Regions from separate parts of the Roseateles noduli genome, predicted to be linked through region 2. Evidence: predicted binding sites of a transcription regulator. Region 2 holds the regulator's gene; the other holds the start of a gene.
The links. The regulator LexA, encoded in region 2, represses DNA repair genes until DNA is damaged. The targets are predictions, from matches to a motif close to ACTGTATNNNNATACAGT.

Region 1: a site for LexA is predicted at 3,797-3,814, ahead of ACQ4L4_RS03165 (ATP-dependent helicase). Genes of this name have one in related genera too.

Annotation. Positions count from the first base shown of each region.
Region 1 covers NZ_CP192463.1:708,884-717,340, reverse strand. Annotated here, with positions in the region: gene ACQ4L4_RS03185 (carbohydrate ABC transporter permease) at 1-776, shown strand, start outside; gene ACQ4L4_RS03180 (carbohydrate ABC transporter permease) at 793-1,704, shown strand; gene ACQ4L4_RS03175 (ABC transporter ATP-binding protein) at 1,717-2,796, shown strand; gene ACQ4L4_RS03170 (hypothetical protein) at 2,711-3,580, opposite strand; gene ACQ4L4_RS03165 (ATP-dependent helicase) at 3,822-5,912, shown strand; gene ACQ4L4_RS03160 (hypothetical protein) at 6,046-6,540, shown strand; gene ACQ4L4_RS03155 (hypothetical protein) at 6,546-7,049, shown strand; gene ACQ4L4_RS03150 (serine hydrolase) at 7,181-8,218, shown strand; gene ACQ4L4_RS03145 (hypothetical protein) at 8,376-8,457, shown strand, end outside.
Region 2 covers NZ_CP192463.1:1,268,981-1,277,437, reverse strand. Annotated here, with positions in the region: gene ACQ4L4_RS05755 (hypothetical protein) at 1-931, opposite strand, end outside; gene ACQ4L4_RS05750 (MarR family winged helix-turn-helix transcriptional regulator) at 1,220-1,777, shown strand; gene ACQ4L4_RS05745 (organic hydroperoxide resistance protein) at 1,826-2,260, shown strand; gene ACQ4L4_RS05740 (asparaginase) at 2,367-3,293, opposite strand; gene lexA (transcriptional repressor LexA) at 3,416-4,093, shown strand; gene ACQ4L4_RS05730 (helix-hairpin-helix domain-containing protein) at 4,110-4,415, shown strand; tRNA gene ACQ4L4_RS05725 (tRNA-Asp) at 4,481-4,557, opposite strand; tRNA gene ACQ4L4_RS05720 (tRNA-Glu) at 4,660-4,735, opposite strand; tRNA gene ACQ4L4_RS05715 (tRNA-Ala) at 4,798-4,873, opposite strand; tRNA gene ACQ4L4_RS05710 (tRNA-Asp) at 4,921-4,997, opposite strand; tRNA gene ACQ4L4_RS05705 (tRNA-Glu) at 5,180-5,255, opposite strand; tRNA gene ACQ4L4_RS05700 (tRNA-Ala) at 5,298-5,373, opposite strand; gene gltX (glutamate--tRNA ligase) at 5,517-6,917, opposite strand; gene ACQ4L4_RS05690 (O-succinylhomoserine sulfhydrylase) at 6,914-8,149, opposite strand; gene purF (amidophosphoribosyltransferase) at 8,149-8,457, opposite strand, start outside.

The sequences.
Region 1 (8,457 bases), 560 kb from region 2:
ACGGCTACCTGTCGCTGTCCGCGTCGCGGCTGCTGCCGAACTACACCTACGTCGGCCTGGACCAGTACCGCGCGCTGTTCGACAACGAGCGCTGGTGGCTGGCCCTGACCAACCTCGGCATCTTCGGCGCGCTGTTCATCGGCGGCGCGATGGCCGTGGGCCTGCTGCTGGCCATCCTGCTGGACCAGAAGATCCGCGGCGAAGGCGTGCTGCGCACGGTGTACCTGTACCCGATGGCGCTGTCCTTCATCGTGACCGGCACGGCGTGGAAGTGGATCCTCAACCCCGGGCTGGGCATCGAGCACCTGATGCAGCAATGGGGTTTCGAGAACTTCAGCTTCGGCTGGCTGGTCGACCCGGACATGGCGATCTACTGCGTCGTCATCGCCGGCGTGTGGCAGTCCGCGGGCTTCGTGATGGCGCTGTTCCTGGCGGGACTGCGCGGCATCGACGACTCCATCATCAAGGCCGCGCAGGTCGACGGCGCGTCCCTGCCGCGCATCTACTGGCGCATCATCATCCCGACGCTGCGGCCGGTGTTCTTCTCGACGCTGATGGTCGTGGCGCACATCGCCATCAAGAGCTTCGACCTCGTGATGGCGCTGACCGCGGGCGGCCCCGGCTATGCCACCGACCTGCCGGCGACCTTCATGTACACGATGGCGTTCTCGCGCGGCCAGATCGGCCTGGGCGCGGCCAGCGCCACGGTGATGCTGGCCACGATCGCCGCCATCGTCGTTCCCTACCTCTATTCCGAGCTCCGCTCGAAGCAGTAACCGCGAGCGCCGCGACATGAGTGCCCTCACCTCCCCTTCCCGTCCCTCTTCCGGTCCTCCCTCCTCGGGGGGATCCCGCAGCCTGACCGTGCAGCACCTGCTGCTGTGGGCCGTGCTGCTGGTCTTCGCCTTCTTCTTCCTGCTGCCGCTGTACGTGATGGTCAGCACCTCGCTCAAGAGCATGGACGAGGTGCGCAACGGCACCCTGCTGTCCGTGCCGATGGCGCCGTCGCTGGCCGCCTGGTCCAAGGCCTGGACCAGCGCCTGCACCGGCACCGACTGCGGCGGGCTGAAGCCCTTCTTCATGAACTCGGTGCTGATGGTCGTGCCGGCGGTGCTGATCTCCACCGCGCTGGGCGCGATCAACGGCTACGTGCTGACCAAGTGGCGCTTCCGCGGCAGCGAGCTGCTGTTCGGGCTGCTGCTGTTCGGCGTGTTCATGCCGATGCAGGTCGTGCTGCTGCCGATGAGCCAGGTGCTGGGCACGCTGGGCATCGCCAGTTCGGTGTGGGGCCTGATCCTGGTCCACATCCTGGCGGGCATGCCGTCCACGACGCTGTTCTTCCGCAACTACTACGCCGGCCTGCCCGACGAGCTGATCAAGGCGGCGACGCTGGACGGCGCCTCGTTCTTCCAGATCTTCTGGCGCATCGTGGTGCCGCTGTCCACGCCGATCCTGGTGGTGACGCTGATCTGGCAGTTCACCTCGATCTGGAACGACTTCCTGTACGGGGTGGTGTTCTCCGGGGCCGACAGCAAGCCGATCACGGTCGGGCTGAACAACCTGGCCAACACGTCCAGTTCGGTCAAGGAATACAACGTGGACATGGCTGCGGCGCTGATCGCCGCGCTGCCGACGCTCGTGGTCTACGTGGTCGCGGGCAAGTATTTCGTGCGTGGGCTGACCGCCGGCGCCGTCAAGGGTTAAGAGGAGTCAAGCATGGGCGCGCTCGCCATTTCTCAAGTCCGCAAGAGCTACGGATCGGCCGACATCCTCAAGGGCATCGACCTGTCGATCGATGCCGGAGAGTTCCTGATCCTGGTCGGCCCGTCGGGCTGCGGCAAGTCGACGCTGCTGGCGATGATCGCCGGCCTGGAGCACCCGACCTCGGGCGCGATCCACATCGGCGACCGGGACGTCACGTACCTGCCGAGCAAGGACCGCGACATCGCGATGGTGTTCCAGAGCTACGCGCTGTATCCGAACATGAACGTCGCGCAGAACATCGCCTTCGGGCTGGAGATGCGCAAGGTGCCGAAGGCGCAGCGCGAGACCACGGTGCAGCGCGTCGCGAAGATGCTGCAGATCGACCACCTGCTGGACCGCAAGCCGGGCCAACTGTCGGGCGGCCAGCGGCAGCGCGTGGCGATGGGGCGCGCGCTGGCGCGCGATCCGAAGCTGTTCCTGTTCGACGAGCCGCTGTCCAACCTGGACGCGAAGCTGCGCATCGAGATGCGCGCCGAGATCAAGCTGCTGCATCAGCGCACCAAGACCACGACGGTCTACGTCACCCACGACCAGGTCGAGGCGATGACGCTGGGCGACCGCATCGCGGTGATGCGCGACGGGCTGGTGCAGCAGTTCGGCACGCCGGAGGAGATCTACACGCGGCCGGCCAACCGCTTCGTGGCCGAGTTCATCGGCTCGCCGACGATGAACTTCGTGCAAGCCGAGCGCAACGGGGGCGGCGCGCTCGCCGCGCAAGGCGTGACCCTGCCGGTGAACGCGGCGCAGCAGGCGTCGATCGACGCGGCCGGCGGCGTGCTCTACGGCGTGCGTCCGGAACACATCCGGCTGGCCGAGACGACCGACGCGGGCGCGGGCGGCATGCCGGGCGTGCTGAAGATGAGCGAGCCGACCGGTCCCGAGACCTACCTGCTGGTGGACACGCCGTCGGGCCCGATGACGGCGCGCGTCTCGGGCAACCCCCACCTCAATGTCGGTGACGCGGTTCGCCTGCAATGGGCGGCGGAGTCGGCCCACCTGTTCGACGCGAAGGACGAGCGCCGCCTGGCCTGAGGCCGTCGGTGGGACCGGCAGGTCTCATCCGCAGCCAGAGGGTCTGCGCCGCGAGCACCGCGGCCAGCACCAGCGCGATCCAGGCGGAACCGTCGGAGCCGCTCATCGGCGAGGCGGTCTGCTTCACGTACACGCCCACCAGGCCCCACACCGCCGCGCCGGCATAACCGAGCGCGGCGGGGCCGGTGCCCGGCGCGTGCAGACGCGCGTTGGCGACCAGCAGCAGCAACGCGGCCAGGGCCCACAGCACCAGCGTCCAGGGCAACTGGTCCTGCGTCGGCAGCATCTGCGCGGCGACGACCGTCTGCGCGGTGTCCAGGAACGCGGCCAGCGACAGCCAGCCCGCGTGCAGCGCCAGCGGGAACACGGCGAGCCAGGACTGCGCGCCGCGCGGCATCGCCCGCGCCACCAGCATCAGCGCCCACAGCAGGCTCGCCAGCGCGGCCCAGATGACGGCAAGCGCCAGGCCGAACCATTGCTGCGAAAACACGATCATCCAGCTCGCCGTCAGCGTGAAACCGATGATGACCAGCCAGTGGCAGCGATGCGAGTCGCGATGCCCTTCCCTGTCCGGGACCGGCTGGCCGCGCAGCAGCCAGGCGGCAAAGACGAGATCGAGCAGGAAGATCACCCCCCAGATCGAGAACGCGTAGCCGTCGGCGACAAGCAGTGTCGGAAAGCGGTCGGAGATCGCGCCGTTGTCGGGCCCGAACACGCCGCGCTGGGACGCCCAGGCCACCAGGGGCATGGACAGCGCGCTGAGGATGACGAGGATCTGGAGCATGCCCCATCATGGGCAAGGCACATGCCTCCGGCAAGCGGGGCGTTTGTACGGGCAGGCCTTTGGAGGCTGAGCGCTTTGTGTGCGACAGCCTTCGGGGGGCCCGGCGCGGGCTCTCCACGACTCAGGGGGCGTCCCTCCGGGAACCCCCAGAGTCATTCCGGCCCCACAAGCACTCGTTGACTCCGCTCCTGCGATTGGCGCGGCGCTCGGCCAAGGGCTGTGAATGCATACAGCTATGATCATGCTCATGTGCTCCGATGCCCTCGCCGATACGCAGATCGACGTCTTCGCCGACCTCAACCCCGAGCAGCGCTCCGCGGTTGAGCACGGATTGGGCGAAGCCTCTTCGGACGGGCACGGGCCGCTGCTGGTGATCGCCGGCGCGGGCTCCGGGAAGACGAAGACGCTGGCGTCGCGCGTGGCGCGCCTGATCCAATCCGGCGCGGATCCGCAACGGCTGCTGCTGTTGACCTTCTCGCGCCGCGCCGCCGGCGAGATGGAACGCCGCGCGGGACGCGTGCTGCATCGCGCGCTCGGCCTGCGCGCGACGCAGGCGCCGCCGCGTTTCCCGTGGGCAGGCACCTTCCACAGCGTCGGCGCACGGCTGCTGCGCGAGTACGCGCATCGCATCGGCCTCGCGCCCAACTTCACCATCCTCGACCGCGCGGATGCCGAGGACCTGATGGGCCTGCAGCGTCAGGCGCTCGGCCTGGCCGAGACCACCGACCGCTTTCCGCTGAAGGCGACCTGCCTGAACATCTACTCGCGCGTCGTCAACAGCGAGGCGCGGCTGGACCAGGTGCTGCAGGAGCACTTCCCCTGGTGCTTCGCAGTCCATGACGAGCTCAAGCGCCTGTTCAAGGCCTACGTCGAGGAGAAGCAGCACCAGCAGCTGCTCGACTACGACGACCTGCTGCTCTACTGGTCGGAGCTGATGAGCGACGACACGCTGGCCGCGGAGCTCGGCGAGCGCTTCCAGCACGTGCTGGTCGACGAGTACCAGGACACCAACCGGCTGCAGGCCACGATCCTCAAGCGCCTCAAGCCGCGCGGCGACCGGCTGACGGTGGTCGGGGACGACGCGCAGGCGATCTACTCGTTCCGCGCGGCGGAGGTGCGCAACATCCTGGAGTTCCCGGCGCAGTTCGACCCGCCCGCGCGCGTGGTCGCGCTGGAGCGCAACTACCGCTCGACGCAGACCATCCTGGATGCCTCCAACGCCGTCATCGCGATGGCGCGCGAGCGCCACGAGAAGCGCCTGTGGACCGACAAGACCTCGAGCGAGCTGCCGCACCTGGTCACCGTCGACGACGAGGCGCGGCAGGCGCAATGGGTCGCCGACAAGGTGCTGGAACGCCGCGAGCAAGGGCTGAAGCTGACGAAGCAGGCGGTGCTGTTCCGGACCTCGAGCCACGCGGCGCCGCTGGAGCTGGAGCTGACGCGGCGCAACATCCCGTTCGTCAAGTTCGGTGGCTTGAAATTCCTCGAGAGCACGCATGTGAAGGACGTGCTGAGCGTGCTGCGCTGGGCGGAGAACCCGCGCGGTCGGCTGGCGGGTTTCCGCGTGGCGCAGTTGCTGCCGGGCTTCGGTCCCGCGAGCGCGAGACGGCTGCTCGATGCGATGGCCCCCGCGGCCGATCCGGCGCAGGCGCTGCGCGATTTCGAGCCGCCACGCGCCGCGGCGTCCTCCTGGGCGGCCTTGCGCGACCTGATGCTGGCGTTGATCGCCGACTCCAGCTGGCCGATGGATCTGGAGGAGGCGGTGCAGTGGTACGCGCCGCATCTGGAGCGGCTCTACGACGATGCGCCGGTGCGTCTGTCCGACCTGGAGCAGATCACGCGCATCGCGCAGGGCTACGGGTCGCGGGAGCGGTTCCTGACCGAGCTGACGCTGGACCCGCCCGACGCGAGCAGCGACGAGTCGGGCGTGCCGCTGAAGGACGAGGACTACCTGATCCTGTCGACGATCCACTCCGCCAAGGGCCAGGAGTGGAATGCGGTGTACCTGCTGAACTGCGTGGACGGCTGCATGCCGTCGGACCTGAGCACGGGCGCGCAGGCGCAGATCGAGGAGGAGCGGCGGCTGCTCTACGTCGCGATGACGCGGGCGAAGGACCACCTCGCGGTGATGGTGCCGCAGCGCTTCTACGTGACGCAGCAGACGCGCAACGGCGATCGGCACCTCTACGCGAGCGTGTCGCGTTTCCTGCCGGGCAAGGTGGTGCGCCATTTCGAGAAGGTCGGCCCCGCCAACCAGGCGCAGGTGCCGCTGCCCGAGCTCGTGAAGCCGGCGATGGACGTCGCCGCGAAGCTGCGCAAGGCCTGGGACTGAGCTCCCCCATCGGGGTGGACTGAATCCCCCGTCGCGATCGATTCAATCCCTCATTGGTGCGCACTCTTCGCGATCGTCGCGGAGCTGCAACTGGATGAATCGCGACGCGCTGGAGCGCTCATAGCATGAAGGCATGCAGTCTTCCGCCCTCGCCACCGCGGCTGCCGCACTCCTCGCGGCCTGCCCGCCCAGCCTGATCCCGCAGTGGATCCAGGACCTCAACACGCTCGTCGGTCTGATCGGCTTCGCGATCACGGTCGCGGTGGGGTGGCAAGTCAGGAACGTCAGGCAGTCGTTTCGGTCTCGAGCCCGTCTTCCTGCCATCACCAAGGACTTGGAGATCAAGGTCCTTGGTCTGACCGCACTACTCGACAGTCCGAAACCTCCATGGATCGTGTTGCGAGCGGCCCTTTCTTCAACTTCTGCGACCTTGGAAATTGCGTTGCCCTTCGCGCCGTCGCGCGCGCGCACCCCCGTTAGGAGGGCCATCCGCTACGCGGCCGAAGCAGTGGCTGATCTTGACGGGGAGAAGGCGGGAGCGTCCAAGGCATCGGCGCGTGCTCGAGATGAGCTGCACCGTGCCCTGCTGCATCTCAACGAGGCATCCGTCAGTCTTCATTTGGAGTAATCACCATGCCCATCAACGAAAAGAATCTTTCTCTGGTTCTCGCTCTCTATCGCCTGACGCTACTCCGCGAGATCGAATGGCACATGGTCCGGCCGACCACCGACCCGAACGGGGACGCCCGTGGTGTGCTTCGCTACGAGACGACACACGAAGGCTTTCATTTCGCCGTGTATCAGTTGGATCACGGCAGCCGCCACCGGTCGATGAACACCGATCTCTGGACATCGCGACATGTCCTTGCCGTGCTGGATGACCAAGGCCTGGAGATTTGGCATGAGTCCGGTTCTTTGACAAGCGTTGATGACCTGTTTCGCCTCGTCCAGCGCCGACTCACCTGCATCGATCAGGTGTTCGCAAAGATCGTTGCCCCCATCGAGGAAGAACGGGCAAAGCTTTCGGCGCAGTACGAGGAAGAGGAACGCGGCGTGCGGGGATTGGTCCTCAGGCTCAAGCGGTCATTGAGGTCCCGATTCGCCTGGGCACGGTGGGCCGCCGCACGCGCCCAATGACGGCAGCGCGCGCGTAACGCACGTTACGGCGAGCCCGGATGCCGGTCCGCCGCGAAGAACTTAAACTTCGCGGCGGTCAACCCCTGACCCCCGCCTCCCTCCGGACCCAGCCGCCAGCCCACCCGACCGCCGTGACGATCCGCGACACCGTTCTCCGCACCCTCGCCCATACCAACTGGAAGCTGGCGCTGCCGGCGCTGATCCTCACCTGCGGTTGCCTGATCGTGCAGGCCGCCAGCGACGACCCCGAGGTCGTCGTCCCGACGACGACCCCCACCACCGCCGCGATCAGCCCGTCCGGCGTCGTGACGCCCGCGCCGGCCGCCCCGGCCAGTGCCGCCTCGCCGGCACCGACGGCCTCCTCGCCCCTGATCGCCAAGTCGCCCGGCAAGGTCGTCGCCCCGACGCCGTCCGACGAGCCGCTGATGAAGCTGCCCGTCAACGCCCGCCACATGCTGGTCGTCGACGACACCGGCCGCGTGCTGATGGCCAAGGAGCCCGACGCCGTCGTGCCCATCGCCTCGCTGACCAAGCTGATGACCGCGATGGTCGTGCTGGACGCGAAGCAGGACATGAACGAGGAAATCAAGATCGACGACGCCGACGTCGACCGCCTCAAGCACAGCAAGTCGCGCGTGCGCGTCGGCGCCACGATGACCCGCGAAGCGGCGCTGGAGCTGGCGCTGATCTCGTCCGAGAACCGCGCCGCGTCGGCGCTGGCCCGCCACTTCCCCGGCGGCCTGCCGGCCTACGAGGCAGCCGTCGCCGCCAAGATCCGCGCGCTGGGCCTGTCGCACACGACACTGGCCGACCCGACGGGCCTGTCGCCCAACAACACCTCGACGGCCGCCGAGGTCGCGCGCATCGCCGCCGCCGCGTCGCGCTACCCGGTGATCGCGCGCATCAGCAGCGACAAGTCCAGCGAGGTCGAGGTCAACGGCCGCCCGCGCGAGCTGCGCAACACCAACCACCTGGTCGGTGCCAAGGGCTGGGACATCCGCCTGTCCAAGACCGGCTACACCGAGGAAGCCGGTCGCTGTCTGGCGATGCGCATGAAGAGCGGCGGCCAGACCATCACGGTCATCCTGCTCGATGCCGACGGCTCCGCGCAGCGCCTGCGCGACGCGGCCGCGATCCGCAAGTCGCTGGCGAAGATCGCGGCGGCCTGACCCCCTCATTACGCCTGGAATCCCCCTCGCGGGGGACGCGAGCAGGTTCTTTGAGGCTGGTCAAACAACCATCAGATTCGGCATTGGCGCCACGCCTTTGGTGTCCGATCACTCCTAGCATCTGCGGCTCCTCTCACCGCATGTCTGGAGTAGACGCATGCACCCTCACTCCCCGCAAATCACCAACGTCACGCCGATCCCGAACGCTCAGCCCGACCTCCATCACGTGATGTATCGGC
Region 2 (8,457 bases):
TCTGGCTTTGATAGGTGGGGACCGGCTTGCTGCTGCCGTTGCCGCCCACTGCCGTCCACACCGCCAGACCGTTGAGCCCGCCCTCGGGCCAACGCGCATAGACGTCCTGCGTGCCACTCGGCCCGTTGGAGGGCAACTGCCATCTGGCGGTGTTAACGGGCACGGAGTCCACCGTGTCCAACCGGATCGCGTCCGCGATCACGCGGCCATCCGCGTTGGTAGCATCGACCTCGATCCTCAGCTGCGACTGGTACGAGGCCGTGAACGCAGGCCCCAGCAGCTTCCACTCGCCCGAACTCTGGCGTTGGTTGACGGTGTATTGAGCGAGGAGCGCGCCGCCATAGGTACGCACACGGAACACCGTATTCGTGGCGTTGGTCGACGACGTCGGCCAATGCGCAGACAGCGTCATCTGCCGGCTTCCAGAAATCCCACCCTGATTGAAGATGTCCACCTCGTACTGAACGATCTTCGGATAGTTGACGAAGTTGGGCTCGATGTAGGCGTAGTCCTGGCCGTAGTAGCCGGACAAGGTCGTGCCCGCCGCCCACATGTTGTTGAACCGGTAGACCGAGTTGGAGCGGTTGTCGGCTACCACGGCGGGATAGCGATAGATTGAACGCGACGACATCGGGGCCGACAGGTAGTTCGTTCCGTAGATCCCGGTGCCGTCCGTCAACGTCGACCAATTGCCAATCGTGGAGAAGTTGGGCGAGGTGTTGTCGATGATGTTGCTCAGCCCGCTGGCCACGAGGTGGTTCGCGCCTGCAAAAGTCGGCGAGCCCGCAGTGCTCGACGTCCATGCATAGCCAGCAGTGAAGCCGGCCGAGGTGTTGTCGACGACGGTAGTCGTCTGGGCGATCGCGGCGGCGGCGCTGCCGAGCAGGCATGCGAGCACGCGCGGCAAGCGCCGCTGGAGGTACGTGTTCATGAAACTCCCTGTGAATAGGCATGGTCCCAGGCTCTGCCGCCATGCCGCTTTTCCGGTTGCACCGACGTCACGGACCTCGTGAGGATCCTTGCGTTGCGTTGCGTCGCTGTCGCCTCGTCGAGGCGCGCGCAGTGTCTCGGGTCTCCCCCACCGCTCGGAATCCGGGTAATCCCGCAAGCTATGACATTCCATGCGGCCTGTGGAACGCGCCCGATAGTCGGCTTCAACAATGGAAGATAAAGACCATTTCAATTGCGTGCAATTTAATTGCTCGCTATAGTTCGACCCATGCCAACCACAACCCCCATCAGCCTGCAGGACGCCGCCGCCCCGGCCGCGACCCGCGCCCAGCCGGGGCCCGCGGGCACGGACTGGCTGAAGCTGGATGTGCAGCTGTGCTTCGCGCTCTATTCGACCTCGCTGGCGATGACGAAGCTCTACAAGCCGCTGCTGGCTCCCCTGGGCCTGACCTATCCGCAATACCTGGCGATGCTGGTGCTGTGGGAGACCGGCGGCCCGAGCGTCTCCGATCTGGGGCAACGCTTGAACCTGGACTCCGGCACGCTGACGCCGCTGCTGAAACGCCTGGAATCGAACGGCCTCATCGAGCGCCGCCGCGCCGCGGCCGATGAGCGCCGCGTCGAGATCCACCTGACGCCCGCCGGCCGCGCACTGCGCGAGCAAGCCGTCGCCATCCCCGAACAACTGGCCTGCGCCAGCGCCTGCGGTCCCGCCGAACTGGAGTCGCTGACAAGACGCCTGCATGAATTGCGAGCCAATGTACTGACCCATCTGGCACGCGATCCCGCTGATCCCGTCACTGTCGACGAGGATGGCGAGACCTGACCCCGAGTTGTCCTTTCACCCTCACCCATCACCACCAAGGAGCCTCACATGGCCATCGAAAAAGCCCTCTACACCGCCACCGCCACCGCCACCGGCGGCCGTCAAGGCACCGCGCAATCGTCCGACGGCGCGCTGAAGGTCGATCTGTCCACGCCGAAGGAACTCGGCGGCGGCGGCGGCCCCGGCACCAACCCGGAACAGCTGTTCGCAGCGGGCTACTCGGCCTGCTTCATCGGCGCGATGAAGGCCGTCTCGGGTCGCAACAAGGTCGCACTGCCGGCCGAAGTCTCGATCACCAGCGAAGTCGGCATCGGCCCCCACGCCAACAAGCCGGGCGCCTTCGGCATCGCCGTGTCGATGAAGATCTCCGTGCCGGGCATGGACCGCGCCGCGCTGGAGAAGCTGGTCGCCGAAGCCCATGAGGTCTGCCCGTACTCGAACGCCACGCGCGGCAACATCGACGTCACGCTGACGATCGTCTGATCATCCAGGTCCGGCTCGTTCCGGACGCTCAATGAAAAAAGCGCCGGCAGTGCCGGCGCTTTTTCGTTGGCGCATGCTTGCGCGCGCGTTCGTTGGCGCGGTGAGATCAGCGGGAGCGCAGCAGCGTGAGCATCAATTCGATGCGCGCCGCCCAGGGCGACAGCGCGGCCGCGGGCTCGTCGGACGCGCCGACGATGCGCCCCTGCGCGCAGCGCGTCGTTCGCCAGACCGGGATACCGGCGTCCTTCAGCGCCTGCACGGGCGCGTCCAGCGCACGATTCAGCGTGCCATTTCCGGTACAGGCCAGCACCAGCCCCTGGAGCCCCGCCGCACGCCACGCGTCGAGCGAACGCGCCTCCGAGCCCGCGTGGCTGCCGAGCACCTCGACCCAAGGCCACCGCGACGCGTCTTCGGGAAGCAGAGTCACGCCCAACGCCTCGCCTTGCGGCCAGTCGCGGAAACGGCGCAGCGCGCCCTCCTCCACCACGGCCAGTGGACCGGCGTCGGGCCCCGCCTCGAAGGCGTTCAGGCGATAGCTGTGCGTCTTGCGCAGCTCCAGACCGGACCACACCTGACCCGCCACGACCGCGACGACACCGCGCACGCTTTCGGCTTCGGCAACAGCCACCGCATCCAGCAGGTTCTGCGGACCGTCCGCCTGGATGGCCGTCGCGGGGCGCATCGCGGCCGTCAGGACCACCGGTTTTTCCGGCGCCAGCACGCGCTGCAGCAGGTAAGCGGTCTCCTCGAGCGTGTCGGTGCCATGCGTGATCACGATGCCGCGGACCTCGGGGCGATCCAGATGCTCCCGCACCCGGCGCGCGAGTCGCGCCCAGGTCGCGTGATCCATGTCCTTGCTGTCGAGCTGAGCCAGTTGTTCAGCCTCGAGCGCCTTCGACGCCAACGCCGGTACCGCGCTCACCAGCGACTCGACCGACAGCGAGCCGGCCTTGTAGCCGACGTTGTCCGTCGCACTGCCGGAGGCCCCGGCGATGGTCCCGCCGGTGCCGATGATCACGAGGGTCTGGGCCACACTTTGCAATTTCTCGTCTCCTGTATAAAAATCCAGATGCTGGATGAATTCTCAGGCGGCTTTCGAACCATCAGGGTCGCCGCGTTTCGACATCCGGTCCTCAATGGAATAAAGGCTTGCTCGTGGATACACCGCCCAAACTCACTGCCCGGCAACAGCAGATCTTCGATCTGGTCCGTGACAGCATCGAGAGCACCGGCTCGCCGCCCACCCGCGCGGAGATCGCGCAGCAGCTGGGATTCAAGTCCGCGAATGCGGCCGAGGAGCACCTGCAGGCCCTGGCGCGAAAAGGCGTCATCGAGCTGGTTGGCGGTACCGCACGCGGGATCCGCTTGCCGTCGACCGCCTTGCGTCAGGTCAATCGCGCCCGGGAGCACAGCCAGTTCGCGCTGCCGCTGGCAAGCCTCGCGCAGTTGACGCTGCCGCTCGTGGGCCGCGTCGCCGCCGGCGCGCCGATCCTCGCCGAGGAACATGTCGAGCAGCACTATAGCGTCGACCCCTCGATGTTCTCGAAGGCGCCCGACTTCCTGCTCCGCGTCAAAGGCATGAGCATGAAGGACATCGGCATCATGGACGGCGACCTGCTCGCCGTTCAGAAGATCAGCGAGGCGCGCAACGGCCAGGTCGTCGTGGCGCGCATCGGTGAAGAGGTCACCGTGAAGCGCTTCCAGCGCCATGCCGACGGCATCCGCCTGCTGCCGGAGAACTCTGACTTCCAACCGATCGAGGTCAGCCCCGACGAGGAGTTTGCAATCGAAGGCCTGGCCGTCGGCCTGATCCGTTCCGGCGGCTTCCATTGAGCGCCGCGATCCCCTCATGAGCGCGCGAAAGACGCACACCAAAGCGGCCTCGGCCGCCGAATGCGCGTCTCTGCGGCAGATTCCCAACATCGGACCGGCGATGGTGCGGGATTTCGAATTGATGGGGATTCATCAGCCGGTGGATCTCGTGGGCGCCGACGCGTTCGCGCTGTATCAACGGATTTGCAAACTCACCGGTCAGCGGCACGATCCATGTGTCCTGGATACTTATATGGCCGCCGTGGATTTCATGAACGGCAGTCCTCCCCGGGATTGGTGGAGTTATACGGCGCAGCGCAAGCGCGAGTATCCGGATATCTGATTGAAGAACAAAAGCGACGACCAAAGAAAAAACCCTGCCGATTTGCATCGACAGGGTTCTAATGTTGGCGGAGTGGACGGGGCTCGAACCCGCGACCCCCGGCGTGACAGGCCGGTATTCTAACCAACTGAACTACCACTCCAGATACGACGCTATTGGGTGCATCGATATCATTTGCGAACAAGTTCTGCTGCAAGCAATCAGTTCCATTCAGAACCGCGATGCAGCCAAGCCTTGTCAAACTTGGCGTCCCCTAGGGGATTCGAACCCCTGTAGCCACCGTGAAAGGGTGGTGTCCTAGGCCTCTAGACGAAGGGGACAGGACCTGCTTGTTTTGACTCGAACTGCGCGTACCTTGCAACCGTCACACCCGAAGGCGTTCTGGTGGAGGTAAGCGGGATCGAACCGCTGACCTCTTGCATGCCATGCAAGCGCTCTCCCAGCTGAGCTATACCCCCGAATGCTTTCGCATCGAATCGGTACGCCGCCCGAGTCTCAACTGTGTTGGCGGAGTGGACGGGGCTCGAACCCGCGACCCCCGGCGTGACAGGCCGGTATTCTAACCAACTGAACTACCACTCCAGATACTCAAGACCTTTCGATCTGTCGCATCAAACTCTTCCTGCTTTGATTCCATCAATTACTTGATGTCATCGCTGCGTCGATTTCGTTACTGTACCTGATTTTGACAACGATCAAATCGATTTCCGAAGAAATTTTCGATTTTCTCGTTCAATTTCTGGTCAGTAACCAAGTTCGAAACTTGGCGTCCCCTAGGGGATTCGAACCCCTGTAGCCACCGTGAAAGGGTGGTGTCCTAGGCCTCTAGACGAAGGGGACTGAACCTTCTTCCTTGAACCGCGCGCCACGCAAACTGAAGTTTGGTGGAGGTAAGCGGGATCGAACCGCTGACCTCTTGCATGCCATGCAAGCGCTCTCCCAGCTGAGCTATACCCCCTTCGGGGAATTCGATCCGGCTTCTTTTCGGCTTTCTGAATTTCATCGGGGAGCTCGCGCTCCCCGTTTATTCATCGTCTGCCGCTTCGAAGTTCGTTTCGAACGTCGCGCTGTTCAAGCGAGAACGAGAGTATAGATCGAGTTTTAAACGGAACGCAAGCGGTTCAACAAAATTTCTTTGTCGAAAAGTTCCAGCACCGCATCCACCGACGGCGTCTGCGAACGACCGCAGGCCAGCACCCGCACGGGAATCGCCAGTTGCGGCATCTTGATGCCGTGCGCCGTGATCGTTTCCTTGATCGCGGCGCTGATCGATGCCTTGTCCCAATTCGCCAGCGCGTCGAGCTTGTCCGCCAGCGCCAGCACGGCCGGCTTCACGGCATCGGTGAGGTGCTGGGCGCGATCCGCCTCGCTCGGCGTCACCGGCGACACATACATCGCCAGCCAGTCTGCCAGCGCCACCGTGGTACTGCAGCGATCCTTGAACAGCGCGCACATCGCTTCGAGGCGCTCCGGCGCGGCCAGGCCACGCTTGCCGAGTTGCGCCGCCACCAGCGACGCCAGACGCGCGTCATCGGCCTGCTTGATGTAGTGCGAGTTGACCCATTCCAGCTTGGCCGGATCCCACTGCGCGGGGCTCTTCGAGATGTGACTGCCATCGAACCACGACACCAGCTGCGACACGCTGTAGAGCTCGTCGTCGCCGTGGCTCCAGCCCAGGCGCGACAGGTAGTTCAGCATCGCCTCGGGCAGATAGCCGTTTTCCTCATACGCGGTGACGCTGACCGCGCCGCGGCGCTTGGACAGCTTCAGTCCGTCGTCGCCCAGGATCACCGGGATGTGCCCGAACGCCGGCAACGCCGCGCCCAGCGCGTTGAAAAGGTTGATCTGCCAGGGCGTGTTGTTGATGTGCTCGTCGCCGCGGAAGACGTGGGTGATCTTCATGTCCCAGTCGTCGATCACGACCGCGAAGTTGTAGGTCGGGACGCCGTCCGGACGCAGCAGGATGAGGTCGTCAATCTCGCGGTTGTTGATCGTGATCGGTCCCTTGACCAGGTCGTCCCAGGTCACGTCGCCGTCGATCGGATTCTTGAAACGCACCACCGGCTCGATGCCCGCAGGAATCGCGGGCAGCGTCTTGCCCGGCTCCGGACGCCAGGTGCCGTCGTAGCGGCGCTTCTCGCCGCGGGCCTCCTGGCCTGCCTTCATCGCGGCGAGCTCCTCGGGCGAGCAGTAGCAACGGTAGGCGGTGCCGGCCGCGATCATCTGCTCGATCACCGCGTGATAGCGCTCCAGGCGCTGCATCTGGTAGACCGGGCCCTCGTCGTACTCGAGGCCCAGCCACCGCATCGATGCCAGGATCTGGTCGACCGAATCCTGCGTTGATCGCGCGACGTCGGTGTCCTCGATGCGCAGCACGAATTCGCCGCCGTAGTGGCGCGCGTAGGCCCACGAGAACAGCGCCGTGCGCGCCGTGCCGAGGTGCAGGAAGCCCGTCGGCGACGGGGCGATGCGGGTGCGGACCGGGGTGGAAGGAGTCGTCATAGGGAATTCAAACCGCGGGCCAGGTCGGCCTTGATGTCTTCGATGTCTTCCAGGCCGACCGCGACGCGGATCAGACCCTGCGTGATGCCGGCCGCCTGGCGCTGCGGCTCGGTGAGCCGGCCGTGCGAGGTGCTGGCCGGATGCGTGATGGTGGTCTTGGTGTCGCCGAGGTTGGCGGTGATCGAGCAGATGCGCGTCTGGTCGATCACCTGGAACGCCGCGGCGCGGCCGCCGTCCTCGCCACCGCTCTTCACGATGAAGGACACGACCGCCCCGCCCTGCCCGCCTTGCTGGCGCATCGCGAGCTCATGCTGCGGATGCGACTTCAGGCCCGGGTAGTACACACGCTCGATGCCGGGGTGCGCCTCCAGCCATTCGGCCAACACGGCGGCGCTCGCGGTCTGCGCCTTCATGCGCACCGACAGCGTCTCCATGCCCTTGAGCACGACCCAGGCGTTGAACGGCGACAGCGACATGCCCACCGAGCGCATCACCGGGGTGAACACCTCGTCGACGTGCTTCGCGGAGGCGCAGATCGCGCCCGCGATCACGCGGCCCTGCCCGTCGAGGTACTTGGTGCCGGAATGGATGATGAAGTCCGCGCCCATCTTCGCCGGCTGCTGCAGCGCGGGCGAGGCGAAGCAGTTGTCGACGGCCAGCAGCGCGCCGTGCGCGTGCGCGATCTCCGCCAGCGCGGCGACATCGCAGACCTCGGTCAGCGGATTGGTCGGCGTCTCGGCGAACAGCAGCTTCGTGTTGGGTTGCAGGGCCCCCTTCCACTCGGCCAGGTCGGTCTGCGACACGAAGGTCGTCTGGACGCCGAACTTGCCGAACTCGCCCTGCAGCAGCTTGATGGTCGAGCCGAACACCGAGCGCGAACACACCACGTGGTCGCCGGACTTCAGCAGACCCATGACCAGCAGCATGATCGCGGACATGCCCGACGAGGTCGCGATGCAGGCCTCGGTGCCTTCGAGCGCGGCGAGCCGGCGCTCCATCATCATGACCGTGGGATTCGAGAAGCGGCTGTAGACGAAGGCCTCTTCCTCGTTGGCGAAACGGCGCGCGGCGGTGGCCGCGTCCGGATGCACGAAGGAGCTGGTCAGGTACAGCGCTTCGGAGTTCTCGCCCCACGGCGACGGCGGCAGGCCCTCGCGCACGGCGAGCGTGTCCAGCCGAACGTCGGCGGGCAGGTCCACGCGCGGGATGCCGCCCTTCTTGTCATTGCCCATCACTGGTCCCCGCCGCTCTGCAGCGCCAGGCGGCTGCGCGCCGGCATGTCCTCTTCCTCGGGCTGCGACTTGCGCTGCGCCTGCAGCGTGGCGAAGTCCTCGGCCGATACGTCGCCGGTGATGTAGGTGCCGTCGAAGCAGGAGGCCTCGAAGCCGTTCAGCCCCGGGCGCAGCTGGCCGACCACGCGCTTCATCGCATCGACGTCCTGGTAGATCAGCGCGTCGGCGCCGATGAACTGGCGGATCTCCTCGATCGAGCGGCCATGGGCGATCAGTTCCTCCTTGGTCGGCATGTCGATGCCGTAGAC